3 regions of the Kribbella sp. VKM Ac-2566 genome follow, and region 3 is predicted to be linked to each of the others. Evidence: predicted binding sites of a transcription regulator. Region 3 holds the regulator's gene; each other region holds the start of a gene.
The links. Region 3 encodes HrcA, which represses chaperone genes, less so after heat shock. Its sites were predicted from a motif close to TTGGCACTCGNNNNNNNCGAGTGCCAA; they were not measured.

Region 1: the regulator HrcA is predicted to act here: its motif matches at 1,505-1,531, upstream of groL (chaperonin GroEL).
Region 2: the regulator HrcA is predicted to act here: its motif matches at 1,731-1,757, upstream of groES (co-chaperone GroES).

The regions. Positions count from the first base shown of each region.
Region 1 covers NZ_SODT01000012.1:595,219-598,492, reverse strand. The annotation lists gene groL (chaperonin GroEL) at 1-1,321, opposite strand, end outside; gene EV647_RS29985 (GNAT family N-acetyltransferase) at 1,557-2,123, shown strand; gene EV647_RS29980 (MmcQ/YjbR family DNA-binding protein) at 2,112-2,447, opposite strand; gene EV647_RS29975 (PASTA domain-containing protein) at 2,483-3,274, opposite strand, start outside.
Region 2 covers NZ_SODT01000012.1:554,223-557,496, reverse strand. The annotation lists gene groL (chaperonin GroEL) at 1-1,181, opposite strand, end outside; gene groES (co-chaperone GroES) at 1,304-1,600, opposite strand; gene EV647_RS29770 (peptidoglycan-binding protein) at 1,865-2,479, shown strand; gene EV647_RS29765 (methyltransferase domain-containing protein) at 2,489-3,274, shown strand, end outside.
Region 3 covers NZ_SODT01000008.1:863,534-866,807, reverse strand. The annotation lists gene EV647_RS07045 (ThuA domain-containing protein) at 1-282, shown strand, start outside; gene EV647_RS07040 (Gfo/Idh/MocA family protein) at 267-1,382, shown strand; gene hrcA (heat-inducible transcriptional repressor HrcA) at 1,434-2,456, shown strand; gene dnaJ (molecular chaperone DnaJ) at 2,481-3,274, shown strand, end outside.

The sequences.
Region 1 (3,274 bases), on a different contig from region 3:
CGATCTCCGCACCGGTCGCCTCGTCACCGTCGAGCTCCAGCTTCTCGAACGCCACCACGGACGCCTGCAGCAGGGCCACGCCGCCACCGGCGACGATGCCCTCCTCGACGGCCGCCTTCGCGTTGCGAACGGCGTCCTCGATGCGGTGCTTGCGCTCCTTCAGCTCGACCTCGGTGGCCGCGCCGACCTTGATGACCGCAACACCGCCGGCCAGCTTGGCCAGGCGCTCCTGCAGCTTCTCGCGGTCGTAGTCGGAGTCCGACTTCTCGATCTCGGCACGGATCTGGTTCACCCGGCCGGTGATCTGGTCCGCGTCGCCCGAGCCCTCGACGATGGTCGTCTCGTCCTTGGTGACGACGATCTTGCGGGCCTGGCCGAGCAGCTCCAGGTCGACGGTGTCGAGCTTGAGGCCGACCTCCTCGGAGATCACCTCGCCGCCGGTGAGGACGGCGATGTCGACCAGCATGGCCTTGCGGCGGTCACCGAAGCCCGGCGCCTTGACGGCGACGGCCTTGAAGGTGCCCTTGATCTTGTTCACGACCAGGGTGGCCAGGGCTTCGCCCTCGACGTCCTCGGCGATGATCGCCAGCGGCTTGCCGGTCTGCATGACCTTCTCCAGCACCGGGACCAGGTCCTTGATGCTGCCGATCTTGCTGTTCACGACCAGGATGTACGGGTCGTCGAGGACGGCCTCCATCCGGTCCGTGTCGGTCACGAAGTACGGCGAGATGTAGCCCTTGTCGAAGCGCATACCCTCGGTGAGCTCGAGCTCGAGGCCGAAGGTGTTGCTCTCCTCGACGGTGATGACACCTTCCTTGCCGACCTTGTCCATCGCCTCGGCGATGATCGAGCCGACCTGGGTGTCCGCGGCCGAGATGGACGCGGTCGCCGCGATCTGCTCGCGGGTCTCGACCGGCTTGGCCAGCGCCAGCAACTGCTCGCTGACGGCCTCGGTCGCCTTCTCGATGCCCTTCTTCAGGCCCATCGGGTTGGCGCCGGCGGCGACGTTGCGCAGCCCCTCGCGGACGAGAGCCTGAGCCAGCACGGTGGCGGTGGTCGTACCGTCACCCGCGACGTCGTCGGTCTTCTTGGCAACTTCCTTGACGAGCTCGGCCCCGATCTTCTCGTACGGGTCCTCGAGCTCGATCTCCTTGGCGATGGAGACGCCGTCGTTGGTGATCGTGGGGGCGCCCCACTTCTTCTCCAGAACGACGTTGCGGCCCTTCGGGCCGAGCGTCACCTTGACGGCGTCGGCGAGGGTGTTCATTCCCCGCTCGAGGCCGCGGCGCGCCTCTTCATCGAAAGCAATCAGCTTGGGCATTCTCCGCGAGTCCTCCCGCGTCGAGTCATTGGTGGTTCAGCCGGCCGGGATGCCCGCGACGGACGGCACCGACCCGCGACGCTCATGTCCCGCCGCGCTCCGGCACCTCATCGAGGCCGTCTTCTTGCACACTCCACCGGGCGCGAGCATTATCACTCTCACCCATGGAGTGCTAACCAAGTATTAGCACTCGACCCAATCGAGTGCAAGCCAGCCCCCGGGCTACGGTGCTCCTATGGTGCACGTACGCCCGGCCGGACCGGACTCCTGGCCCGACGTCGCGACCGTCATGGGCGAGCGCGGCGACCCGTCCCGCTGCTTCTGCCAGTACTTCCGCCTCCGCGGCAAGGCGTGGTCCGGCAGCAGCCCGGAGAACAACCGCGAGGCCCTCAGGAGTCAGGTCTGCGACGACGAGCAACCGCCCGGCGTTCTCGCGTACGACGGGAACGCCCCGGTCGGCTGGTGCGCCGTCGGACCGCGTACGTCGTACCCGCGGGTGCTCGCCTCACCCAACTGGCGCACGGACCACCCGGACGCCTGGGTGATCACGTGCTTCGTCGTACCGGTAGGGCACCGCCGCCAGGGCATCGCCGGAGAGCTGGTCCACGGCGCCCTCGACCTGGCCCGCTCCCACGGCGCCCGCACGGTCGAGGCCTGCGCCGTCGACACCACGATCGCCGGCCGCATCCCGTCCGCCGACTTGTATCGCGGCCCGCTGTCCGTCTACCTCGACGCCGGCTTCACCGAAGTCAGCCGCACCAGCCCGCAGTGGGTGCTGGTCCGCCGTGGTTCAGCTGGTTAGCTGGGCGATCAGGTACTTCGGGGCGGTGAGGCGCCAGGCTTCTGTGACCAGTTCGCGGAGCTCTTCCTCGTCGGCGAGGTCTACCTGGATGAGGAGCCAGGCAAAGCGGCCGCTCGCCCAGGACGGGGCGTAGACCTCGGGGTTCTCCGCGACGAGCGCCTCCTGCTCCTCGCGGAGTGCCTTCAGGTGCAGGCGGGTCTGGTCCTCGGACAGGTACGCGAAGCTCTTGTTGCGGACCTTGAAGACCGGCTGCCCCGCCCACCCCTCCTGCTCCTCGGCGCCCGGCAACCCCGCCATCACCTTCACCACCGCCTGCACGTCCATACCCAGCACGCTAGGCGGCCCCACCGACACTTTCCTCAGCCCGCAACCGTCACCGTCACCGTCGAGCCGACGGGCAGCAGCGTCCCGACAGCGGGCGAGACGCCGAGGATGGTGCCGTCCGGATAGCTGGGCGACATCACCCGCTTGTACTGCACCTTCAGTCCCGCGGCCGTCAGCAAAGGCGTGTAGCTGCGTGCGAGCGGTCCCGTTGGCGCGCCTCCGAGAGACGAGTAGCTGGGAACACCGGACCGGTCCCGCAGGATCTGGATCCGGTCCAGGATCCGATCGACGTCCTCGGCGCTCGTGGACGACTCGGCGTAGAACCACACCTTGAGCGACGGAATACCCACGGCGCCGATGCACACCCTGGTGCCCTGCCAGCCGCCCATGCAGCTCGTTCGCTGACGCTCAGCCCGCACCCCGTCGACCAGGATCGTCTCGTCGGCGTGGTAGCCGAGGCTCGGCGGCACACCGGTCAGCTGCACGCTCTCGACACCCTTCGGCCGATCCGACTTACAGAGGTGCACTGCGCTGGGATCGTCTATCTGAACGGTGTCCTGGTACGGCGTGCCGCAGCTGCTCTTGTTGGTCGGCCAGGCGGCCGGGATGGCGATGGCTGCGTGGCCGAAGCCGACCAGGCGCATCGCCGGCGGTGGCGGGACTGGGGTCGGTGAGGTGACCGGAGCAGTCTGCGTGGGCGAGGTCAGCAGGCTCGAGCCGGCGATCACTGCACCCACAGCTACCACGGTCACCCCGGTGATTCCCGCAGTACGACGTCTGCGTCGGCGGGCGGCTCCGGCCCGGACGGCGGCCAGTGGCGGTGGGCC
Region 2 (3,274 bases), on a different contig from region 3:
ATCCGGTGCTTCTTCTCCTTCAGCTCGACCTCGGTGGCCGCGCCGACCTTGATGACGCAGACGCCGCCGGCCAGCTTGGCCAGCCGCTCCTGCAGCTTCTCGCGGTCCCAGTCGGAGTCGGTGCGCTCGATCTCGGACTTGATCTGGCTGACCCGGCCCTCGATGTCCTCGGCCTTGCCGGTGCCCTCGACGACGGTCGTGTTGTCCTTCGAGACCACGATCCGGCGTGCCGAACCGAGCACCTCGAGGCCGACCTGGTCGAGCTTCAGCCCGACCTCGGGGGCGACGACCTGCGCGCCGGTGAGCGCGGCCAGGTCCTCCAGCATCGCCTTGCGGCGGTCACCGAAGCCCGGCGCCTTGACGGCGACCGAGGTGAAGTTGCCGCGGATCTTGTTGACCACCAGGGTCGACAGCGCCTCGGCCTCGACGTCCTCGGCGATGATCAGCAGCGCCTTGCCGGACTGCACGACCTTCTCCAGCAGCGGCAGCAGGTCCGCGATCGCGGAGATCTTGCCCTGGTGGATCAGGATGTACGGGTCCTCCAGCACCGCTTCGCCGGCCTCGGCGTCGGTGATGAAGTACGGCGAGATGTAGCCCTTGTCGAACTGCATACCCTCGGTGAACTCGAGCTCGGTCCCGAAGGTGTTCGACTCCTCGACGGTGATCACACCGTCCTTGCCCACCTTGTCGAACGCGTCCGCGATCAGGCCGCCGATCTCGGCGTCCCGGGCGGAGATGGTGGCGACGTGGGCCATGTCGCCCTTGTCGTCCACCGGCCGCGCGGTCTCGACCAGCTTGGCCGACACGGCCTCGACGGCCGCCTCGATACCGCGCTTGAGGCCCATCGGGTTGGCGCCGGCGGCGACCGCCCGCAGGCCCTCGTGCACCAGAGCCTGCGCCAGCACCGTCGCGGTGGTGGTGCCGTCACCGGCGATGTCGTTGGTCTTGGTGGCGACCTCCTTGGTCAGCTGCGCACCAAGGTTCTCGAACGGGTCGTCCAGCTCGACCTCACGGGCGACGGTCACACCGTCGTTGGTGATGGTCGGGGCGCCCCACTTCTTGTCCAGGACGACGTAGCGGCCCTTCGGGCCCAGCGTCACCTTCACCGTGTTCGCGAGCTTGTCGACGCCACGCTCCAGCGCGCGCCGCGCGTTCTCGTCGAACTCGAGGATCTTCGGCATGAAGAAAACCAGTCCTTTTCCGTATGTCTCTCGTTGCAGGAGCGAGGCCCGCTGTCCCGGACCCACTCCGCCCCGGCGCCAGAGGCTCCGGGGCGGTGTCAGTCAGGAACAGCGGGCGTTCGTCACTTGCTGACGACTGCGAGGATGTCGCGGGCGCCCAGGATCAGGTAGTCCTGACCGTCGTACTTGACCTCGGTGCCGCCGTACTTGGAGTAGATGACCTTGTCGCCGACGCTGACGTCCAGCGGGACGCGGTTGCCGTTGTCGTCGATCCGGCCCGGGCCGACGGCGAGGATCTCGCCCTCCTGCGGCTTCTCCTTGGCGGTGTCCGGGATCACCAGGCCGGACTTCGTGGTCTGCTCGGCTTCGAGCGGCGCGACGAGGACACGGTCCTCGAGCGGCTTGATCGTGACCGACACTTGCTGACCTCCACGGTCGAATTCGCTTGTCTGTGACATGTGGTCGCGCTCCCCTGCCGTCGCGGGGGTCAGGAGGCCGGACCGTTGGCACACTCACACCGAGAGTGCCAACACCGAATCTAGGCCGCGATTAGCACTCGGTCAACTCGAGTGCCAAACAATCTCGGCAACCCGGTGATCGGGCGGGTACGGAATGTGGCCGAACGCTGGGCCGGACCCGCCGGCACGTGCGACCGTTCTCTCAGAGCGATCAGAGGAGGGGCCATGGCGTTCAAGTTACCGGCGCTGCCGAAGCCGTCCGGACGGACGATCGCGCTACTGGCCGCCATCGGCGCGGTCGCCGTTGGCGCCGTCGCCGCCAACGCGTCGAAGGACCCGTCACCACCCGCCGCAGCGCCGGTGTCCACAGCGCCGGTCTCCGAAGCGCCGGCGGCCAAGGCGCCGGCCGACCAGCCTGTCGCCCACGACGCGGCGGCCGCCGAGCTGAAAGCAGCAGCCGCTCTGCCGCAGTGCAGGTCCGCGCGCCTCGTGCCGGTGAACCGCAGCTGGGGCATCCCGATGCCGTCGATCCTGGGCAGCACCAGCACCACCTGCAACCTGATGTACGGCGACGACCCGTACCGCGGCACCAGCCGGACAGGTGACCCGGAGACCGCGATCCAGGTCCTCCAGCGCAACCTGAACTTCTGCTACGGCTCCAAGCTCGCCGTCGACGGCATCTACGGCAGCAACACCCGCGCGGTCGTCAAGACCGTCCAGCGCAAGCACCACCTGGTAGTGGACGGCATCTACGGCCCGAAGACCCGCTCCGCGATGAACTGGCGGCTGTACTCGATGGCAACCCGCAGCTGGAGCAGGAGCTGTTCGAGCCCCCTCTAAAGTTGCGGGGTGAGTGTCACCGCGCTGCTCGAGGGTCCGGGCGCTGAGGTACTGGCTGCTGCCTGCGCCGAGTACCGCCCTGGCAACGAGCTCCAGCTCGTCGAGAAGCTCAGACGCCGGTACGACGCACCGCTTGTCACGACTGCGGTCACCCAAGCCTCACTACGCCACCGCGCCGTCGCCAAGTTCGGACCGGACGCAGAACGCATGTACTTCACCCCAGACGGCCTTGAGCAAGCCACCCGCACCACGGTCAGCACCCACCGAGCCGCACGCCTCGCAGCCACCCTGCCCGGCGCCCGCGTGGTCGATCTGGGATGCGGAATTGGCGGCGACCTCATCAGCGCCGCACGCGCCGGACTGCACGTCACCGGAGTCGAACGCGATCCAGAGACGGCAGCCACCGCCCGCGCCAACCTGTCCGCACTGGGGCTGTCCGGCGAGGTACTGGTAGGCGAAGCCGAGTCCACCGACCTCACGCCGTACGACGTGGTTTTCGCAGACCCCGCGCGCCGGGCCGATGGACGGCGGGTGTTCGACCACAACGCGTACTCACCGCCATGGTCCTTCGTCACCCAGCTCCTGCAGCGGACTGCGTGCGTGAAGGTCGCGCCCGGCATCCCGCACGACGCGATCCCCGAAGGTGTGGAAGCCGAATGGATCAGCGACTCCGGTGAGGTCAAGGAGGCGGCCCTCTGGTCGGGGCAGCTCTCCCCAGGCACGTCCCGGCGGGCCACGCTGCTCCCCGGCGGTGCGAGCGTCAGCGACGCACCGGAAGCCGACAGCGGCCCGGTC
Region 3 (3,274 bases):
CAGGCCGATCACCCGATCGTCGAGGGCATCACGCACTTCGACGTGCACACCGAGCAGTACTACATCCACTACGACCCGACGAACACCGTCCTCGCGACGACGACGTTCGAGTCGCACCCGGACTACCCGTGGATCGAGGGCGCTGTGATGCCGGCCGTCTGGACCCGCACCTGGGGCGAGGGCAAGGTCTTCGTCTGCACGGTCGGCCACAAGCTCGACGACCTGGAGACGCCCGAGGTCCGCACGATCATCGAAAGGGGTCTGCTGTGGGCGAGCAAGTGAGTGGGCCGGTGACACGCGTCGGCATTGTCGGCACGGGTGTTATCTCCGGCACCTACCTGGACCACCTCGGCAAGCTCCCCGGCGTCGACGTCGTCGCCGTCGCCGACCTGGACCTGGCGCGTGCTCAAACGATTGCCGACAAGAACCCGGCCATCCGCGCGGTCTCGCCGGAGCAGCTGTACGCGGCTGACGACATTGAGATTGTCGTCAATCTGACGATCCCGGCTGCGCACGCACCGGTGCACCAGGCCGCGATGGAAGCCGGCAAGCACGTGTACGGCGAGAAGCCGCTCGCCGTCGACCGCGCCGAGGCGGAGCCGCTGCTCAAGTACGCCGCCGCGAACAACGTCCGCGTCGGCTGTGCGCCCGACACCGTCCTCGGTACCGGTACGCAGACCGCTCGTGCGGTGATCGACCGCGGCGACATCGGCGTACCGCATGCCGCGACCGCGTCGTTCGTCACGCCCGGCCACGAGCTTTGGCACCCGGCGCCGGAGTTCTACTACCAGCCCGGCGGCGGCCCGGTCCTCGACATGGGGCCGTACTACGTGACCAGCCTGGTCACCCTCCTCGGTCCGGTACGCCGGGTCACCGCGCGAGCCGGCCAGTCGAAGCAGGAGCGCCGGATCCACACCGGTCCGCGAGCCGGTACAACGTTCCCCGTCGAGGTGCCGACGCACGTCACCGGCGTACTGGAGCACGAGTCCGGTGCGTTGACCACGGTGCTGATGTCGTTCGACGTGTGGGCGGCGCGGTTGCCGCGGATCGAGGTGCACGGGACAGAGGGCAGCCTGTCGGTGCCGGACCCGAACGGGTTCGACGGCACGGTCGAGATCGCGACCGCCGCGCAGCGCGAGTGGACCGAGGTGCCGGTCGCCGGCGGGTACGCGGGTGCGGGTCGCGGGGTCGGTGTTGCGGACATGGCCCGGGCGATCCGCAACGGTGAACCGCACCGGGCCGACGGCGCGCTGGCCTACCACGTGCTCGACGTACTGGAGTCGTTGCTGGAGGCCGCCGTACAGGATCAGCCGGTGGATGTGGCGAGCACTGTGGCACGTCCCGCGCCCGTTCCGTTGGGAGCGTCGCCCGAGACCGCCTAGACTGGCACTCCGAGCGATTGAGTGCCAGGACAGTCGGAGAGGGTGGTGCGCGTGCTCGACGAACGCAAGCTGGATGTGCTCCGCGCCATCGTCGAGGACTACGTGGCCACTCATGAGCCGGTCGGCTCGAAGACATTGGTCGACCGGCACAACCTCGGCGTCTCCCCGGCCACCGTGCGTAACGACATGGCTGCGCTGGAGGAGGAGGGGTACATCACCCAGCCGCACACCAGCGCCGGCCGGATCCCGACCGACGCGGGCTACCGGCTGTTCGTCGACAAGCTGAGCACGGTCAAGACGCTGTCGAGCGCCGAGAAGAAGGCGATCACGTCGTTCCTGGCCGGAGCGGTCGACCTGGACGACGTCGTCCGCCGTACCGTCCGGCTGCTCGCCCAGATCACCCGCCAGGTCGCCGTCGTGCAGTACCCGTCGCTGAACCGGTCGAGCGTCCGGCACATCGAGGTCGTCACGATGAGCCCCCGGCGGTTGCTGCTGGTGCTGATCACCAGCAACGGCCGGGTCGAGCAACGGCTCGTCGAGCACCCGCACGATGTCGACGAGCAACTGATCGCGGACCTGCGGTCCCGGTTGAACACTGCGCTCGCCGGGCAGCGGCTGACCGACGCGACGACGTCCCTGGCCGGCGTGCCGGAGCAGTTCGCGCCGGCCGACCGGTCACTGGTCGCGGCGATCGTCACCACCTTGCTGGAGGCGTTCACCGACGAGGTCGGCGAGCAGCGGATCGCCGTCGGCGGCGCGGCCAACCTGACCCGGTACGGCGACGACTTCGAGCGGAACGTCAAGCCGGTGCTGGAGGCGCTCGAGGAGCACGTCATCCTCCTCAAGTTGCTCGGTGAAGCGACCAATCCGCAGACGCTGACTGTTCGCATCGGTCACGAGAACCCGTTCGAGGAGCTGGCCACCACGTCGGTGGTCGCGACCGGGTACGGGTCGCAGTCGGAGGCGCTCGCCACCCTCGGCATCGTCGGACCGACCCACATGGACTATCCGAGCACGATGGGCGCAGTGCGCGCCGTCGCGCGTTACGTCAGCCAGATCCTGGCCGAATCCTAATCAAGACAACCCCTGGTCTGGAGTATGAGCACCGATTACTACGCCGTCCTAGGTGTCAGCCGTGACGCTTCAGCGGACGAGATCAAGAAGGCGTACCGCAAGCTGGCACGCCAGTACCACCCGGACGTGAACGACTCCGAGGACGCGCACCAGAAGTTCCAGGAGATCGGGCGCGCATTCCAGGTGCTCAGCGACCCGCAGAAGCGGCAGATGCACGACCTCGGCGGCGACCCGTTCGCCTCCGCGGCCGGTGGACCGGGCGGCGCCGGCTTCGGCCAGGCGTTCACGTTCACCGACATCATGGACGCGTTCTTCGGCCAGACCGGCGGAGCCACCCGCGGGCCGCGGCCGCGGACCCGGCGCGGTCAGGACGCGCTGATCCCGCTGCGGATCGACCTGGCCGAGGCGGCGTTCGGCACGACGCGGGAGCTCAAGGTCGACACCGCCGTACTGTGCCCGACCTGTAGCGGGTCCGGCGCGGCGGCCGGCTCCGAGCCGGTCACCTGCGAGATCTGCCACGGGCGTGGCGAGGTCACGCACACGCAGCGGTCGTTCCTCGGCGAGGTGCGGACGATGCGCCCCTGCCCGAACTGCCGCGGCTACGGCACCACGATCCCGAGCCCGTGCGTCGAGTGCTCTGGCGACGGGCGCGTGCGCTCCCGCCGTACCGTCACCGTGAAGATCCCCGGCGGCGTCGACACCGGCACGCGGGTGCAGCTGTCCGGTCAGGGCGAGGTCGGCCCCGGCGGCGGTCCGGCCGGCGACCTGTACGTCGAGATCGAGGTCGAGCCGCACGACATCTTCACCCGTAACGGCGA